DNA from 4 places in the Dactylosporangium sp. NBC_01737 genome. Region 1 is predicted to be linked to each of the others. Evidence: riboswitches for the same ligand, from Rfam matches in the RefSeq annotation. Region 1 holds a riboswitch; each other region holds the start of a gene.
What was found. Region 1 has a riboswitch for cobalamin ahead of bluB (5,6-dimethylbenzimidazole synthase). Riboswitches for the same ligand answer to the same signal wherever they lie in the genome.
Positions count from the first base shown of each region.

Region 2: it holds a riboswitch for cobalamin, as region 1 does, so the genes downstream of both, OHA72_RS59565 (VWA domain-containing protein) here and bluB (5,6-dimethylbenzimidazole synthase) in region 1, are expected to answer to the same signal.
Region 3: it holds a riboswitch for cobalamin, as region 1 does, so the genes downstream of both, metE (5-methyltetrahydropteroyltriglutamate--homocysteine S-methyltransferase) here and bluB (5,6-dimethylbenzimidazole synthase) in region 1, are expected to answer to the same signal.
Region 4: it holds a riboswitch for cobalamin, as region 1 does, so the genes downstream of both, OHA72_RS39875 (ribonucleoside-diphosphate reductase subunit alpha) here and bluB (5,6-dimethylbenzimidazole synthase) in region 1, are expected to answer to the same signal.

Region 1 covers NZ_CP109153.1:12,616,222-12,620,177, reverse strand. Annotated here, with positions in the region: gene OHA72_RS58120 (MBL fold metallo-hydrolase) at 1-620, shown strand, start outside; gene OHA72_RS58115 (metallophosphoesterase) at 630-1,349, shown strand; cobalamin riboswitch at 1,360-1,564, shown strand; gene bluB (5,6-dimethylbenzimidazole synthase) at 1,605-2,225, shown strand; gene OHA72_RS58105 (hypothetical protein) at 2,338-2,478, shown strand; gene OHA72_RS58100 (hypothetical protein) at 2,574-3,746, shown strand; gene OHA72_RS58095 (tetratricopeptide repeat protein) at 3,774-3,956, shown strand, end outside.
Region 2 covers NZ_CP109153.1:12,908,326-12,912,281, reverse strand. Annotated here, with positions in the region: gene OHA72_RS59585 (hypothetical protein) at 1-814, opposite strand, end outside; gene OHA72_RS59580 (hypothetical protein) at 820-1,281, opposite strand; gene OHA72_RS59575 (copper resistance CopC family protein) at 1,367-2,113, shown strand; gene OHA72_RS59570 (hypothetical protein) at 2,141-2,386, opposite strand; cobalamin riboswitch at 2,485-2,610, shown strand; gene OHA72_RS59565 (VWA domain-containing protein) at 2,667-3,956, shown strand, end outside.
Region 3 covers NZ_CP109153.1:8,815,878-8,819,833, forward strand. Annotated here, with positions in the region: gene OHA72_RS40070 (NAD(P)-dependent alcohol dehydrogenase) at 1-859, shown strand, start outside; gene OHA72_RS40075 (hypothetical protein) at 914-1,054, opposite strand; gene OHA72_RS40080 (LuxR C-terminal-related transcriptional regulator) at 1,102-1,497, shown strand; cobalamin riboswitch at 1,511-1,722, shown strand; gene metE (5-methyltetrahydropteroyltriglutamate--homocysteine S-methyltransferase) at 1,848-3,956, shown strand, end outside.
Region 4 covers NZ_CP109153.1:8,774,592-8,778,547, forward strand. Annotated here, with positions in the region: gene OHA72_RS39870 (permease prefix domain 1-containing protein) at 1-1,358, shown strand, start outside; cobalamin riboswitch at 1,475-1,697, shown strand; gene OHA72_RS39875 (ribonucleoside-diphosphate reductase subunit alpha) at 1,892-3,956, shown strand, end outside.

The DNA of each region.
Region 1 (3,956 bases):
TGACCAAGACGGCGGCCGCGTCCGGCACCCCGGCGGACGCCGGCACCGTCGACGTCGTGCTGCTGTCCCACGACCAGCACCCTGACAACCTCGACCACTCCGGTCGGGCCTTCGCGGCGTCGGTACCCCTGATCCTCAGCACTCCGGCAGCGGCCGCCCGGCTGGGCGGCCCCGCGGTCGGCCTGCCGCCGTGGACCGAGGTGCACCTGCCCCGGCCCGGTGGCGGCGGCCTCGTGCGGGTCACCGCCGTGCCCGCGCAGCACGGCCCCGACGGCACCGAGCACCTCACCGGCCCGGTCACCGGCTTCGTCCTGCACGGCGACGACCTGCCCACCGTCTACGTCAGCGGCGACAACGCCTCCCTGGATGTCGTGGCGCGGATCGCCGACCGCTTCCCGGCCGTCGACGTCGCGATCCTGTTCGGCGGCAAGGCCCGCACCGTCCTGCTCGGCGACGCCGACCTGACCCTCGGCGCCGCCGGCATGCTCGAGGCGGCCCGCCTCCTCGGCGCGAAGACGGTCCTGCCCGTCCACGTCGACAGCTGGGCCCACTTCACCGAGGGCCCCGACGACGTGCGCGCCGCGTTCGAAGCCGCGGGTAGCGCGGCGCTGCTGGGGTAACCGGATGGGGTGCTCATCGCCCACCTCAGCGACCTCCACATCGGATCGGAGCCGCCGGACCGCCTCGATCGGGTCGTCGCCTACCTGGGCGGCCTGCAGCGCCCGCTCGACGCGATCGTGGTGACCGGCGACGTCGCCGATCACGGCCTGGCCGCCGAGTACGCGCTGTTCGGCAAGCTCCAGCAGCTCGGCGTGCCGGTGCTGGCGCTGCCGGGCAACCACGACGACCGGTCCGTGTTCCGTGGCGAACTCCTCGACGAGGCGCCGGCGACCGGTCCCGTGAACCGGGTCGAGACCGTCGCCGGGACCGTGTTCGCGCTGTGCGACTCCAGCGTCCCGGGGCATGCCGAGGGCCGGCTGGACGACGACACCCTCGACTGGCTCGACCGCACCCTCGCGGCGACCGCCGGCACGCCCGCGTTCGTGTGCTGCCACCATCCGCCGGTGCCGGTCGGCAAGCCCGCCGCGGACCAGGTCCGCCAGCTCGGCGCGGGCCGGCTCGCCGAGGTCCTCGGCCGGCACCCGGACGTGGTCGCCGTCCTCTGCGGCCACGTCCACAGCGCCGCGGTGAGCACGTTCGCGGGCGTGCCGGTCCTGGCCGCACCGGGCGTCGAGTCCACGATGCTGCTGCCCTGGGAGCCACCGGACCGGCCGGAGGCGCCGCCGGCGCTCGCGTTCCACCTCCTGCGGGACGGCCGCCTCACGACACACTTCCGGCTGTGCGTCTAAGCTCACCGGCGGCATGAACTGATGCGAGGTGCCCCGGGCGACCGGGGAGAATCGGGAAGCCGGTGTGAATCCGGCACGGGCCCGCCGCGGTGATCGGGGAGCTGCCGTCCATGCACGCGCGACAACGTGTGCGGTCACTGGCCTGCGGGCTGGGAAGGCGGACGGTCAGGCGTTGATCCGAGAGTCCGAAGACCGGCCTCGCGTTCACCGCCCGCCCCGCGCCGGGGCCGGCCTGAGCAGCGGGAGCCTGCCCACATGAGCACCGACCTGTATGACGTCGTGCACCGCCGCCGCGACGTGCGCGGCCAGTTCACCGGGGCGCCGATCCCCGCCGAGGTCCTCGACCGCGTGCTCGGCGCGGCCCACGCGGCGCCCAGCGTCGGGCTGTCGCAGCCGTGGGACTTCGTCCTCGTGCGTGATCCCGGCCTGCGCGGCGCGTTCCACGACCACGTGCGGCAGGAGCGGGACACGTTCGCCGCCACCCTGGACGGTGCGGCCGCCGGGACGTTCGCCCGCATCAAGATCGACGGTGTACTGGAGTCGACCCTGTCCGTGGTCGTCACCTACGACGCCGGTCGCGGCGGTCCGGCGGTGCTCGGCCGGCACGCGATCGCCGACGCCGGCCTGTACTCGGTCTGCCTCGCCATCCAGAACCTGTGGCTGGCGGCCACCGCCGAGGGTCTCGGCGTGGGCTGGGTGTCGTTCTACCGCGAGCCGTTCGTCCGTGACCTGCTCGGCATCCCCGACGGCATCCGCCCCGTCGCGTGGCTGTGCCTCGGCCCGGTGACGCACCTGGAGGCGGTGCCGGACCTCGAACGGCACGGCTGGCGTAGCAGGATTCCGCTGGTCGAGGCGCTGCATCACGACCGCTGGTAGCTGTCGGCTAGGCAGGGCCGAAGTGTCATCCGGGTGACTCCACGATAGTTACGCTGCGTGCCATTCTCATTACGCAACGTGATCCACCCATCGTCTGAGGAGGCGAATCCCAATGGCACAGGCCACCACGGAAACCGGCACCAGCACCGAGATGAAGAAGATCGTGGTCCGCAAGGCGGGCGCGGTGCGGCTGACCAGGCTCTGCAACAACTACTGCTACGGCATGTGCTGCTGCGCCGAGTTCCTGGGCTGACGACACACCGGTAGGCCGACACCGCGGGACACCCGGCCGGGGGCGCAACCCACCCTCACCCCCGGCCGGGGTCCCACCAGCAGAGGAGATCTGGCATGCCGACCGGTTCAGTGGCGCTGCACGACCTGCGGTACCTCGACGAGGGCGACCGGGTCGTCGTCGGCCGCACCGACTGCGACTCCTACGGCGTGTTTCCGCCCGACGGTGCCGCACTGCTCCGGGAGGTCGCCGGAGGCCGCCCGCCGCAGGACGCCGCCGCCTGGTACACCGACCGCTACGGCGAACCCGTCGACATCGACGAGTTCCTCGACACCCTGCGGGACCTGGACTTCCTGAGCCCCGACGGCGCGGGGGAGCGGGCCGCCCCGCCGCGCTGGCAGCGCCTCGGCGCGGCCCTGTTCTCACCGGTCGCCTGGGCCTGCTACGCCGCGCTCGTCGCCGCCGCCGTCGCGGCCTGCGTCGCCGACCCGCGGCTCGCGCCCACCCGCGGCAACGTGTTCTTCACCGACTACCTGCTAGTCGTCGAGCTGACCATCCTGTTCGGGCAGCTGCCGTTCGTCGTGCTGCACGAGCTGTTCCACATGCTCGCCGGGCGCCGGCTCGGCCTGCACTCCTCGATGCACCTGGGCCACCGGCTCTACTTTCTCGTGGCCGAGACGAAACTCGACGGGCTCGTCGTCGTCCCGCGGCGGCAGCGGTACCTGCCGATCCTCGCCGGTGTGATCGCCGACGTGCTCACGGCCTCGGCGCTCACCGTCGTGGCGTGGCTGACCCGGCAGCCGGACGGCACCATCCCGGTCGCGGGCCGCGCCTGCCTCGCCGTCGCGTTCATGTCCCTGCTCGGCATCCTCGCGCAGCTGTACTTCTTCCTGCGCACCGACGTGTACCACCTCATCACCACCGTCCTGGGCTGCGTCGACCTGCACGCCACCGCCCGTGAACTGCTGCACAACCGGATGTGGCGGCTGCTCGGGCGCACCGACCGGCTCGCCGACGAGACCCGCTGGGATCCGCGCGACCGTGCCGTGGCCCGCTGGTACGCACCCCTGTACGCCATCGGCTACGCCGCCATGCTCGCCGTGCTCGTGTTCGTCGCGCTGCCGCTGGCGTGGCACTTCCTGGGCACCGCCGTCGCCGCCGTCACCGACCCCGCCGTGCCCGTGGCCCGGTTCTGGGACGCGCTGCTCTTCCTGGTCGCCTCCGCCGGCCAGCTCGTCCTCGCCGCCGCGCTCGCCGTCCGCGACCGCCGTCGCTCCCGCAAGCCCTGAACCCGCGCAAGCCCTTGAGGAGTCGTCATGTCACCAACCTTGTCCACAGTGGACGCCCATCGGCGCCTGCGGGGCCCGTTCACCGCCGCCGGCACCCTGCTGCGGCAGATCGTCCCCGGCCTGCTGCGCACCCATCCGGAGCTGGTGCGGGCGCACGACATCGAGATCCTCGCCGCGGCGCCGGAGCTCGCGACGCTGCTGACATGCGAG
Region 2 (3,956 bases), 290 kb from region 1:
GGCCGAGGGTGCCGGTGACGGGGGCGGGCAGCCCGTTCTCCTGGGTGAAGCGCAGCCAGAACAGGGCGCCGGACATCGCATCGTAGAAGGTGGCGCCGAGCAGGATGACGACGACCGCGACCAGGCCGGGGGCGGGGCGCAGGCCGGCGATCCCGTCCAGGGGGTTGCGCCACACCAGGGTGCCGTCGGGGCGGCGGCCGACGACGGCGAGCCGGCCGACGAGGTCGCTGAGGACCTCGAACGCGTCGCCACGGGTGAACCAGTCGGGGCCGTAGACGAAGGCGCCGGCGAGCATCGCCACGGCGTACACGGCGAGCCAGGTGCCGATGACCGGCAGGGTCGCCCGGTCCGGGGCCACCAGCTCCAGCCAGGCGAACGCGAACAGCCCTGCCGCGGCCGGCCAGTAGCCGACGGCGTCGGGCAGCGCGCGGCGGGCGGTGAAGCCCAGCGACAGGGTCCGCAGCGGGTTCAGCGACCGCCAGACCGGGCCGAGCAGCAGCGACAGCGGGACCAGCCCGACCCAGAACAGCACGTACACGATCCCGGCGGCCGGGTTGTCGGCGCTGTCGGGCAGCGTGAACGTCCACGCCAGCACCCCGAGCAGCGCGATGCCGAGCAGCCGCGGCACGACGGCGGGCACGGCGAACGCCCCGATCGGTCGTCCGGCGGCGGGGTCGAGCCGCGGCGAGCGCCACGCCACACCGAGCACCAGGAACGACACGATGAGCGCGGCGGCGGCGCCGACGAGCAGCTGGCCCAGGGTGAGCGGCAGGTCCTGGCGGCCACCGACGCCGTGCGCCAGGACCGGGGTCACCGCGTTCAACGGACCACGAGCTGGAAGAGCACCAGGTGCGACGAGTGCGTCTCCACCTCGAACAACCCGGTCCGGTCGACCCGCAGGTCGAGCGAGGCCGGCGTGCCGGCCGGCAGCGTCAGGGTCTTGTCGTAGCCGTGGACGTGCAGCTCGTCGGCCACGTCGGAGGTGACCGTGATGCGCACCAGGCCGCCCTTGCCGACCTCGATCCGGCCGGTCGGCGGGGTGACCTTCCGCTTCGCGACGGTGACGACGATCTCCTTGTCGACCGCGGAGACCGGCGAGGCGGCCGCGGACGTCGACGCGGCGGCCGGCGATGGCGCGTCGGTCCCCGGGACGGTCGCGATACTGGTCGACGCGGCCGGCGCCGGTGTGCCGGCGGCGGTGGACGGAGGGGACGAGTCGCAGCCGGCGGTGAGGAACGCGAGCAGGCAGGCGGCGGCGACGATGGGGCGGACGGCAGGCACGAAGCAGGCTCCCGGGGCGGCGGGTTCGTTAGGGACGTGAATTTAGCGTCTTGTCGCTCACGGGGGAACCCGGCATCATGTGCCGATGCGATCGGGCAGCACGAAAACGGTCACTACGATCCGGCTCGCGGTGCTGACGATCGTCGCCGCGCTCGGCGTCGTGCTGCCGGCGGGGCCCGCGGCCGCGCACGGGCAGCTGGCGATGTCCGACCCGGTGCAGGACAGCACCGTGGACCAGCCGCGGGCCGACGTGTCGCTGTACTTCACCGAGCAGCCGGCGTCCTTCGCGTGGTTCACCGTCACCGCGCCGTCGGGGCAGCGGGTCGACGGCGGGTGGCGCGGCGGGGAGCCGAAGCGCCTGGACAAGCCCGTCCAGGAGTACTTCCTGGTCGACGGGAAGTTCGAGCCGAAGGTCTACAACACCGGGTTCCCGGCGCTGGTCACCGTGTCGCACTGGCCGGAGCAGGGGCTGTACGTCGTGGCGTACCAGTCGGTCGCCTCCGACGGTGAGGCGGTGAAGGGGCAGCTGCGGTTCACCTACAGCGGCCCGGCGACGGCGGCACCGGCGGGCTGGACCGCGCCGACGGCCGGGCCGTCCGAGGCGCTGACCCGGGCGCTGAGCAAGGAGAGCGCCCCGGCGGCGACCGCCGGGCCGACCGCCGGGCCGCAGCAGGCGCTGCCGCCGCCCGCGACCCCGGCGACGCCGTTCGTGCTCACCGACTGGCTGCTGCCGGGGCTGCTCATCGTGGGTGTCGGCGCCATGATCTGGCTCGCCGCCCGGCGGGCACCGGTGCAGCCGGAGAAGAAACGCCGCAGGGCCGCCCTCCGGTAACGGGGACGGCCGCCGCGATCGGGGCGCTCAGCTGGTCGCGGATCCGCAGGTCAGCTGGATCTGGCCGGTGAGCCGGTCGGCGAACCCGGGGTCGGCGACGACCCGCTGCTGGTACTGCTCGACCTGCGCGTCGCTCAGCCACATGGCGCGGGTGCCGGGCGGCGCCACCGACGTCTCCGGCGCGAGCGGCGGCAGCCGCCGGTGCACGGCCGCGACCAGCAGACCTGCGGTCAGCACGACACACAGGAGGGCGTGCGCCACGGTCCTGCCCACGTCACCTGTTCGGCCCGGTCCGGCGGTACCGAAGGATTTGGGTCACGTTGACGTCACTGGGAGCCGTGGGACACGATGAACCCCGAGCGGTCATAGGGAGGAACCCAGTGCGAGTCTGGGACGGTCCCGCCACTGTGACCGGGGAGCCACCCTCCAGGGCTCGGACCACGGCCGCACACGGCCGGAAGGTCGGGGGGCGGCGGCGATCCGGGAGTCAGGAGACTCCGGCCGCTCATGCCATGACCGGCGGGCGCGGACCCGCTCGATAAGGATGTGCCCGTTGACGTCGCCGTATCCGTTCTCGGCCGTGGTCGGCCTGCCCGACCTGCGCCTCGCCCTGCTGCTCACGGCCGTGTCCCCGGCGATCGGCGGGGTCCTCGTCCGGGGTGAGAAGGGCACCGCCAAGTCGACCGTCGTGCGGGGCCTCGCCACGCTGCTGCCGGAGGTCGACGTCGTCGCCGGCTGCCGCTTCGCCTGCGACCCGGCCGCGCCCGACCCGTCCTGCCCCGACGGCCCGCACTCCCTGGACACGCCCGCCTCGCGCCGCCGCTCCGCTCTGGTGGAGCTGCCCGTCGGCGCGACCGAGGACCGGGTCGTCGGCACCCTTGACCTGCAGCGGGCCCTCGGCGACGGGGTCAAGGCCTACGAGCCCGGCCTGCTCGCCGCCGCCCACCGCGGCGTGCTCTACGTCGACGAGGTCAACCTCCTGCCCGATCACCTCGTCGACCTGCTCCTGGACGCCGCCGCGATGGGCCGCGCCCACGTCGAGCGCGACGGGGTCTCCGTCAAGCACGCCGCCAGGTTCCTCCTCGTCGGCACCATGAACCCGGAGGAGGGCGAGCCGCGCCCGCAGCTCGTCGACCGGTTCGGCCTGGTCGTCGGGGTCACGTCGCCGACCACGCCCGCACCCCGGGCCGAGGTGGTGCGGCGGCGCCTGGCGTACGAGCTGGACCCCGAGACGTTCGCGGCCCGCTTCATCGAGGAGGACGCCGCGCTCGCCGCCCGGATCGCCACCGCCCGGCGCGCGCTGCCCGGGGTGACGCTGCCGGACCGTCAGCTGGACCGGATCGCGCGGATCTGCCTGGCCTACAGGGTGGACGGGCTGCGCGCCGACATCGTCGTGGCCCGCACCGCGGTCGCGCTGGCCGCCTGGCACGGCCGGACCGTGGTGACGAAGGACGACCTGCGCGACGCGGCCCGGCTCGCCCTGCCGCACCGGCGCCGGCGCGACCCGCTCGACCCGCCGGGCGCGGATCAGGAGCGCCTGGAGGAGATCCTGGACCAGGAGCTCGGCGACGACTCCGACGACCCGGACGACGACGCCGACGACGACCCCGCCAACCCCGACGATCCCGACGACGACCCTGATACCGGCGGCCCGTCCACCGCCGGAGAACCGGCCGATTCCGGCGACGGCGGCGGCGGTCCTGGCGGCGCACCGGACAACCCCGGTCCGCCGCCGACAGGTCCGCCGCCCACCGGCGATCACGCCGCGCAGGCGCCGCCCTCGCAGGTCGAACCCACGCCGGGTGAATCCTCCGGCGGGCCGGTCACGCAGCCGGCGGGGGAG
Region 3 (3,956 bases), 3.8 Mb from region 1:
GACGGTGACGTCCGCCGAGTGCGGGATGCGCCGCGGGGAGCCCCGGTGGGGGCGGCTGATCCTCGGGCCGCGCCGCCCGCGCAAGGGCATCCGCGTGCTCGGGCTGGAGTTCGCCGGTGAGGTCGCCGCGGTCGGCCCGGCCGTGCGCCGGACCCAGGTCGGCGAGCGGGTCTTCGGGTTCACGGGCTTCGGCGTGGGCGCGAACGCCGAGTACAAGTGCCTGTCCGAGCGGGCGTCGTTCACCACGATCCCGCCCGGCGTCAGCTACGCGGACGCGGCGGCCAGCGTCGACGGGTTCACCACCGCCTGGTACTTCCTGCACACCCTCGCCAAGATCCGGGCCGGGCAGCGGGTCCTGGTCATCGGCGGGTCCGGCAGCATCGGCACGTACGCCGTCCAGGTCGCCGCCCACGCCGGCGCGGAGGTCCACGCCGTCTGCAGCGGCCGCAACGCGGCGCTGGTGAAGGAGCTCGGCGCCGGCCGCGTCTTCGACTACACCGTCGAGGACTTCACCACCAGCGGCGAACGCTACGACGTCGTCTTCGACACCGTCAGCCGCAGCTCGTTCGCCGCGTCCCGGCCGGTCCTGGCCCCGCGCGGCTGCTACCTGCCGACGACCGGCCTGGTGAACAACGTCCACGCGTGGCGGACCGCGGTCACCGGCGGCCCCCGCGTGCGCACCGGCATGTCGGTGCGCAAGCACGCCGCCCTCGCCGAGCTGCGCGAACTGCTGGCCCAGCAACGGATCCGCGTCGTCATCGACCGCACGTACCCGCTGTCGGAGATCGTCGAGGCCCACCGCCAAGTCGACAGTGGACACAAGACCGGCAACGTCGTCATCACGGTCGTCGAGGGCTGAGCGCGGGAACTCCCCGGCCGCCCGGCGTGGCGGTCGGGGAGTCCGCGTGCGCGCTCAGGCGGATGCGGTGAGCACGGGAGAGCGCGGCGACGACGTGATCACCGAGGCGGCGATCAGCCACAGCGGCAGCAGCAGGTACACCACCATCGCCGCGGGGCCGAGGACGCCGGCGACGCCGAGGACGACGGTGGCCACGGCGAACCACTTCGGCAGGGTCGACGGCCGCGGTCGTGGTGCTGACGATGTTCGAGGACGACGACTCCGTCTTCGCCGCCATGCGCGCCGGCGCCCGCGGCTACCTGCTCAAGGGTGCCGAGCAGGACGAGATCGTCCGCGCGATCCGCGCCGCCGCCGCGGGCGAGGCCATCTTCGGCCCGCAGATCGCCCAGCGGATCATCGCCCACTTCGCCGCCGGCGCCGGGTCGGTCGCGGCGGCGTTCCCGTCGCTCACCGACCGGGAGCGGGAGGTCCTGGACCTCGTCGCCGCCGGCAAGGGCAACGCGACGATCGCCCACGACCTGATGATCAGCCTCAAGACCGTGCGCAACCACGTGTCGAACATCTTCACCAAGCTGCAGGTGTCCGACCGTTCCCAGGCGATCGTGAAGGCCCGCGAGGCCGGCCTCGGCGGCGCCTGAGCCGCGGCGACGTATCATGGCGCGCAGTGCTGGTTCGCTCCTGCCACCGCAGGGGCGTCGTAAGAGGGAACCCGGTGAGAATCCGGGGCTGCCCCGCAGCGGTGAGCAGGAACGACCGCCGTCATGAGCACTGGGTCCGCGAGGGCCTGGGAAGCGACGGCCAGTAGGTGACCGGAGACGGTCGTGCCCGCGAGTCCGAAGACCTGCCCGCACCGCGTGCGCGACCCCGCGCACGCCGCCGACGGCTGCGCGGGCTGGCCAGGGCGACCCGGTGCGGGTCTCGCGCCGCGGTCCGCCGTGCTGTGTCCTCCCGGGTGGTCGTCGACCACCTCGAGGGAAGGGACACCGGCGTGACCACGACGCCATTCGGCCTGAGCACCGTGCTCGGCTACCCGCGCATCGGCCCCGACCGGGAGCTCAAACGAGCCCTGGAGTCCTACTGGGCCGGTCGCATCGACGCGGCCGCACTGCACCGCGTGGGCGCGCAGCTGCGCGCCGGCGTGTGGCGGGACCTGCGCCGCACCGGCGTGGACGCGATCCCGTCGAACACGTTCTCGTTCTACGACCACATGCTCGACGCCGCGGTCGCCGTCGGCGCGGTCCCGGACCGGTTCCGGCGCCTGGGCCTCGGCGAGCTCGACACGTACTTCGCGATGGCCCGCGGCACCGTCGGCGAACCGGCGCTGGAGCTGACGAAGTGGTTCGCCACCAACTACCACTACCTGGTCCCGGAGATCGGCCCGGACACCGTCTTCGTCGCCCGGCCGGGCAAGCCGGCCGCCGAGTTCGCCGAGGGCCGCGAGCTGGGCATGACGACCCGCCCGGTGCTGGTCGGCCCGGCCACGTTCCTGCTGCTGTCCAAGGCGGCGGCCGGCGCGCCGGAAGGGTTCCGGCCGTTCGACCGCCTGGACGACCTCGTCACCGTGTACGGGGAGCTGCTCGCCAAGCTCGCCGACGCCGGGGTCGTCTGGGTCCAGCTGGACGAGCCGGCGTACACCGCCGACCGCACGGCCGCCGAGGTCGACGCGTTGCGGGCCGCCTACACGCGGCTCGGCGCCCTGCAGCAGCGGCCGCGGCTGTTCGTCGCGTCCTACTTCGGGGAGCTCGGCGACGCGCTGCCGGCGCTGCTGGCCACGCCCGTCGAGGCGGTCGGCATCGACCTGGTCGCCGGCCCCGGCAACGTCGCCCGGCTGGCCGGCTGCGGGCCGATCCCCGGCCGGACGATCGTCGCCGGGCTGGTCGACGGGCACAACATCTGGCGCACCGACCTGCGCGCCGCCGTCGCCCGCGCCGCGGTGCTCACCGGCATCGCCGACGACGTCGTGGTGTCCACGTCGTGCTCGCTGCTGCACGTACCGGTGGACCTCGACGACGAACCGGGCCTGGACCAGCAGCTGCGGGCGCGGCTGGCGTTCGCGCGGCAGAAGGCGGGCGAGGTCGTCCAGCTCGGCCGGGCCCTGCGCGACGGGGTGGCGGTCCTGCCCGAACCGCCAGGGGCACCGCCCGCACAATGGCGCGACGACGAGGTCCGGTCCCGCCTCGCGCAACTGCCGGCCACCAGTCGCGGCGCGTACCCGGACCGCGCGAAGGCCCAGCAGGAACGGCTCGGGCTCCCGCCGCTGCCGACCACGACGATCGGATCCTTCCCGCAGACCGGCCGGCTGCGCCAGGCCCGCGCCGCGCTGCGTGCCGGTACCCTCGACGCTGCTGGTTACGCCGAGCGGATGCGGTCCGAGATCGCCGAGGTCATCGCCCTGCAGGAACGGCTCGGCCTGGACGTGCTCGTGCACGGCGAGCCGGAGCGCAACGACATGGTCCAGTACTTCGGCGAGCAGCTCGTCGGCTTCGCCGCCACCACGCGTGGCTGGGTCCAGTCCTACGGGTCCCGCTGCGTGCGCCCGCCGATCATCTACGGCGACGTCAGCCGCCCCGAGCCGATGACGGTCGGCTGGGCCACCTACGCCCAGTCGCTGACGAACCGCCCGGTGAAGGGCATGCTCACCGGCCCGGTCACGATCCTCGCCTGGTCGTTCGTGCGCACCGACCAGCCCCTGGCCGACACCGCCAACCAGGTCGCGCTCGCCCTGCGCGACGAGGCCGCCGACCTGGAGGCCGCCGGCATCGGCATCATCCAGGTCGACGAACCGGCGCTGCGGGAGCTGCTGCCGTTGCGCCGGGCCGGCCAGCGGGCGTACCTGGACTGGGCGGTGGCCGCCTTCCGGATCGCCACCGGCGGCGTCGCCGACGACACCCAGATCCACACCCATCTGTGCTACTCGGAGTTCGGCGAGGTGCTGCCCGCGATCGACGCCCTCGACGCCGACGTGACCAGCATCGAGGCGTCCCGCTCGAAGCTGGAGATCCTCACCGACCTGCGCACCGCCGGCTACGCCCGCGGCATCGGACCCGGCGTGTACGACATCCACTCGCCGCGCGTACCGCAGCAGTCCGAGATCACC
Region 4 (3,956 bases), 3.8 Mb from region 1:
CGGACGAGGGCCTCGAGGCGCAGATCGGGCAATGGCGGCAATACGTGCAACGCCGCCGCGAGCTGCAGACGCCCGACGCCGACGAGCTCGAGGACCACCTGCGCGGCTCCGTCGACGAGCTCGTCGCCGCCGGCCTCAGCGAGGACGAGGCGTTCCTCGTCGCGGTCAAGCGCATGGGCAGCCTCGACGAGCTGTCCCGCGAGTTCGCCCGGGAGCACTCCGAGCGGCTGTGGAAGCAGCTGGTCCTCACCGGCGAGCCCGGCACCCCCGCCGCCGACACCCGCTCCCGGCGCACCCTGTGGGTGATGATCGGCTGCGCCGCCGGCGCCGCCGCGACGTTCAAGGTGCCGGAGCTGTTCGGCATGGACCTCGACGACGACGGCGTGTTCTACGCGACCAACATCGCCCTGTTCACCCTGCCGTGGCTGGCCGGGTTCCTCGCCTGGCGCCGGCGGGCGTCGCGCCCGCTGATTGCGGTCGTCGCCACGCTGTTCGTGCTCGGTGCCGTCGCCGCCAACGTCTATCCGCTCGGCGGGGACTCGCAGTCGCTGGTCATCACCGCCATCCACCTGCCCATCGCGCTGTGGCTGGTGGTCGGCCTGGCGTATGTCGCCGACGACTGGCGCTCCACCCGCCGACACATGGACTTCATCCGCTTCACCGGCGAGGTGTTCGTCTACTTCGTCCTCATCGCCCTCGGCGGCGGCGTCCTCACCGCGTTCATGTTCGGCACGTTCGAGGCCATCGGCGTGCAGCCCGAGACGTTCGTCAGCCATTGGCTGATCCCGTGCGGCGCCATGGCGACGGTCGTCGTCGCCGGTTGGCTGGTGGAGGCCAAGCAGAGCGTGGTGGAGAACATCGCCCCCGTCCTGACCCGCCTGTTCACCCCGCTGTTCACGGCGGTGCTGCTCGCGTTCCTCATCGCCGTCGGCGTCACCGCCTCCCGCATCGACGTCGAGCGCGAGGCCCTGATCCTGTTCGACCTGCTGCTGGTCGTGGTCCTGGGCCTGCTGCTGTACTCCATCTCCGCCCGCGACCCCCTCGCCCCGCCCGGCGGCTTCGACAAGCTCCAGCTCGCCTTGGTGCTCAGTGCCCTCGCCATCGACTTCCTGGTGCTCATCGAGATCACCGGCCGCGTGACGGAGTTCGGCACCACCCCCAACAAGGCCGCCGCCCTCGGCGAAAACGTGATCCTGCTGGTCAACCTGGCCGGCTCGGCACTGCTCCTGCTGCGTTTCATCCGCCGCCAGGGCAGGTTCGCCGCCCTGGAGCTGTGGCAGACCCGCCACCTGCCGGTCTACGCCGCCTGGGCGTGGATCGTCGTGCTCGCCTTCCCGCCGCTGTTCGACTTCGCCTGACCGCCAACCCGTGACCACGGGACGATCCTGGCCGCCGGCGACCCCCGGCGGCCGGTGATCGTGATGCGACACGCCGGCACGACATGTGGTGTGCGTGTTCCCGGTTGCCACCAGATATAGTCCGTGGCGCAGCTGGTTCGGCCGGGTATCCAGTCCGGTCGAGGCAAGAGGGAACCCGGTGCGAGACCGGGACTGCCCCGCAGCGGTGAGCAGGAACGAAAGCCGTCGAGTGAACACTGGGCCATCCGGGCCTGGGAAGTGACGGCCGGTAGGAGGTTCGCGGCGAGCGCCGTGACCGTGCCCGCGAGTCCGAAGACCTGCCAGCAGCGCCGCACGCCGGAGGACCGGGTGCGGCGGTCCGAGGCCGCGTGGGACGGCCGACGGCTGTGACGTGCCCGGACCGCCAGGCGAGCCGTGCCGTCCCCGCCTGCGTGTCCCGCGTTCGCCTCTTTCCGGAGACGAGCAAGAGGAGCACCAGGGTGACACTCACGCAGACGACCGCGCAGGATGCGCCGGTCCAGCGACGGGCGCAGATGCAGGTCCGCAAGCGCAACGGCGCGGCCGAGCCGGTCGACGTGAACAAGATCGTGCGGGCGGTCGGGCGGTGGGCGGACGACCTCGACGACGTCGACCCGCTGCGGGTGGCGACGAAGACCATCAGCGGCCTGTACGACGGCGCGACCACCGCGGAACTGGACCGGCTGTCGATCCAGACGGCGGCGGACATGATCGGTGAGGAGCCGCAGTACTCGCGGCTCGCGGCGCGGCTGCTGGCGGCGTACCTCGACAAGGAGGTCCGCGGGCAGGGCATCGCGTCGTTCAGCCAGGCGATCCGGGTCGGGCACGCCGAGGGGCTGATCGGCGCCGGGACCGCGCAGTTCGTGGCGGTCAACGCGCGCAAGCTCGACGACGCCGTCGACCTCACCGCGGACCTGCGGTTCGAGTACTTCGGGCTGCGCACCGTCGCCGACCGGTACCTGCTGCGGCACCCTTCGACGCGGCTGGTGGTGGAGACGCCGCAGTACTGGCTGCTGCGGGTCGCGTGCGGGCTGTCGACCACCCCCGCCGAGGCGATCGGGTTCTACCGGCTGATGTCGTCGCTGGCGTACCTGCCGAGCTCGCCGACCCTGTTCAACTCCGGCACGGCACACACGCAGATGTCGTCGTGCTTCCTCGTCGACTCGCCGCGTGACGAGCTCGACTCGATCTACGACCGGTACGCGCAGGTGGCGAAGCTGTCGAAGTTCGCGGGCGGGATCGGCATCTCGTGGTCGCGGGTACGGTCGCGGGGCGCGCTGATCCGGGGCACCAACGGCCTGTCCAACGGCATCGTGCCGTGGCTGCGCACCCTCGACGCGTCCGTGGCCGCCGTGAACCAGGGCGGGCGGCGCAAGGGCGCGGCCTGCGTGTACCTGGAGCCGTGGCACCCGGACGTCGAGGAGTTCCTGGAACTGCGGGACAACACCGGCGAGGACGCGCGGCGCACCCACAACCTCAACCTCGCCAACTGGATCCCCGACGAGTTCATGCGCCGCGTCGAGGCCGACGCGGACTGGTCGCTCATCGACCCGGCCGGGGCGCCGGAGCTGCCCGACCTGTACGGGGCGGCCTTCGACGAGGCGTACCGCGCAGCGGAGCAGGAGGGGAAGGCGGTGCGGACCGTCAAGGCCCGCGACCTGTTCGGCAGGATGATGCGCACCCTGGCGCAGACCGGCAACGGCTGGATGACGTTCAAGGACCCGTCGAACCGGCTCAGCAACCAGACCGGCACGCCCGGCGAGGTCGTGCACCTGTCGAACCTGTGCACCGAGATCGTCGAGGTGTCCAGCGACGGCGAGACCGCCGTGTGCAACCTCGGTTCAGTCAACCTCGCCGCGCACCTGACCGGCGACGGCATGGACTGGGAGCGGCTGCGGGCCACGGTCCGCACCGCGGTCACGTTCCTGGACCGGGTCATCGACATCAACTACTACCCGAGCGCGGAGGCGGCGGCGTCCAACCCGCGGTGGCGGCCGGTCGGCCTCGGCGTCATGGGCCTGCAGGACGTGTACTTCGCGCTGCGGCTGCCGTTCGACGCGCCAGAGGCGCGGGAGCTGTCGACGCGCATCGCCGAGGAGATCTACCTGACGGCGCTGGAGTCCTCCGCGGAGCTCGCCGAGCGGCACGGGCCGCACCCGGCGTATCAGCTGACCAGGGCCGCCCGCGGCGACCTGCAACCGGACCTGTGGGGCATCACCCCGGCGCAGGAGTCGCGGTGGGCTGCGGTACGGCAACGCATCGCCCTGCACGGGCTGCGCAACTCGCTGCTCATCGCGATCGCCCCGACGGCCACGATCGCCTCCATCGCCGGCTGCTACGAGTGCATCGAGCCGCAGGTGTCCAACATGTTCAAGCGCGAGACCCTGTCGGGGGAGTTCCTGCAGATCAACACGGCGCTGGTGCGGGAGCTGAAGTCCCGCGGGCTGTGGACGGCGCAGATCCGGGAGGAGATCAAGCGCGCCGACGGGTCCGTGCAGGGCATCGCGGCGCTGCCGGAGCAGACCCGGGCGCTGTTCCGCACCGCGTGGGAGCTGCCGCAGCGGGCGCTGATCGACCTGG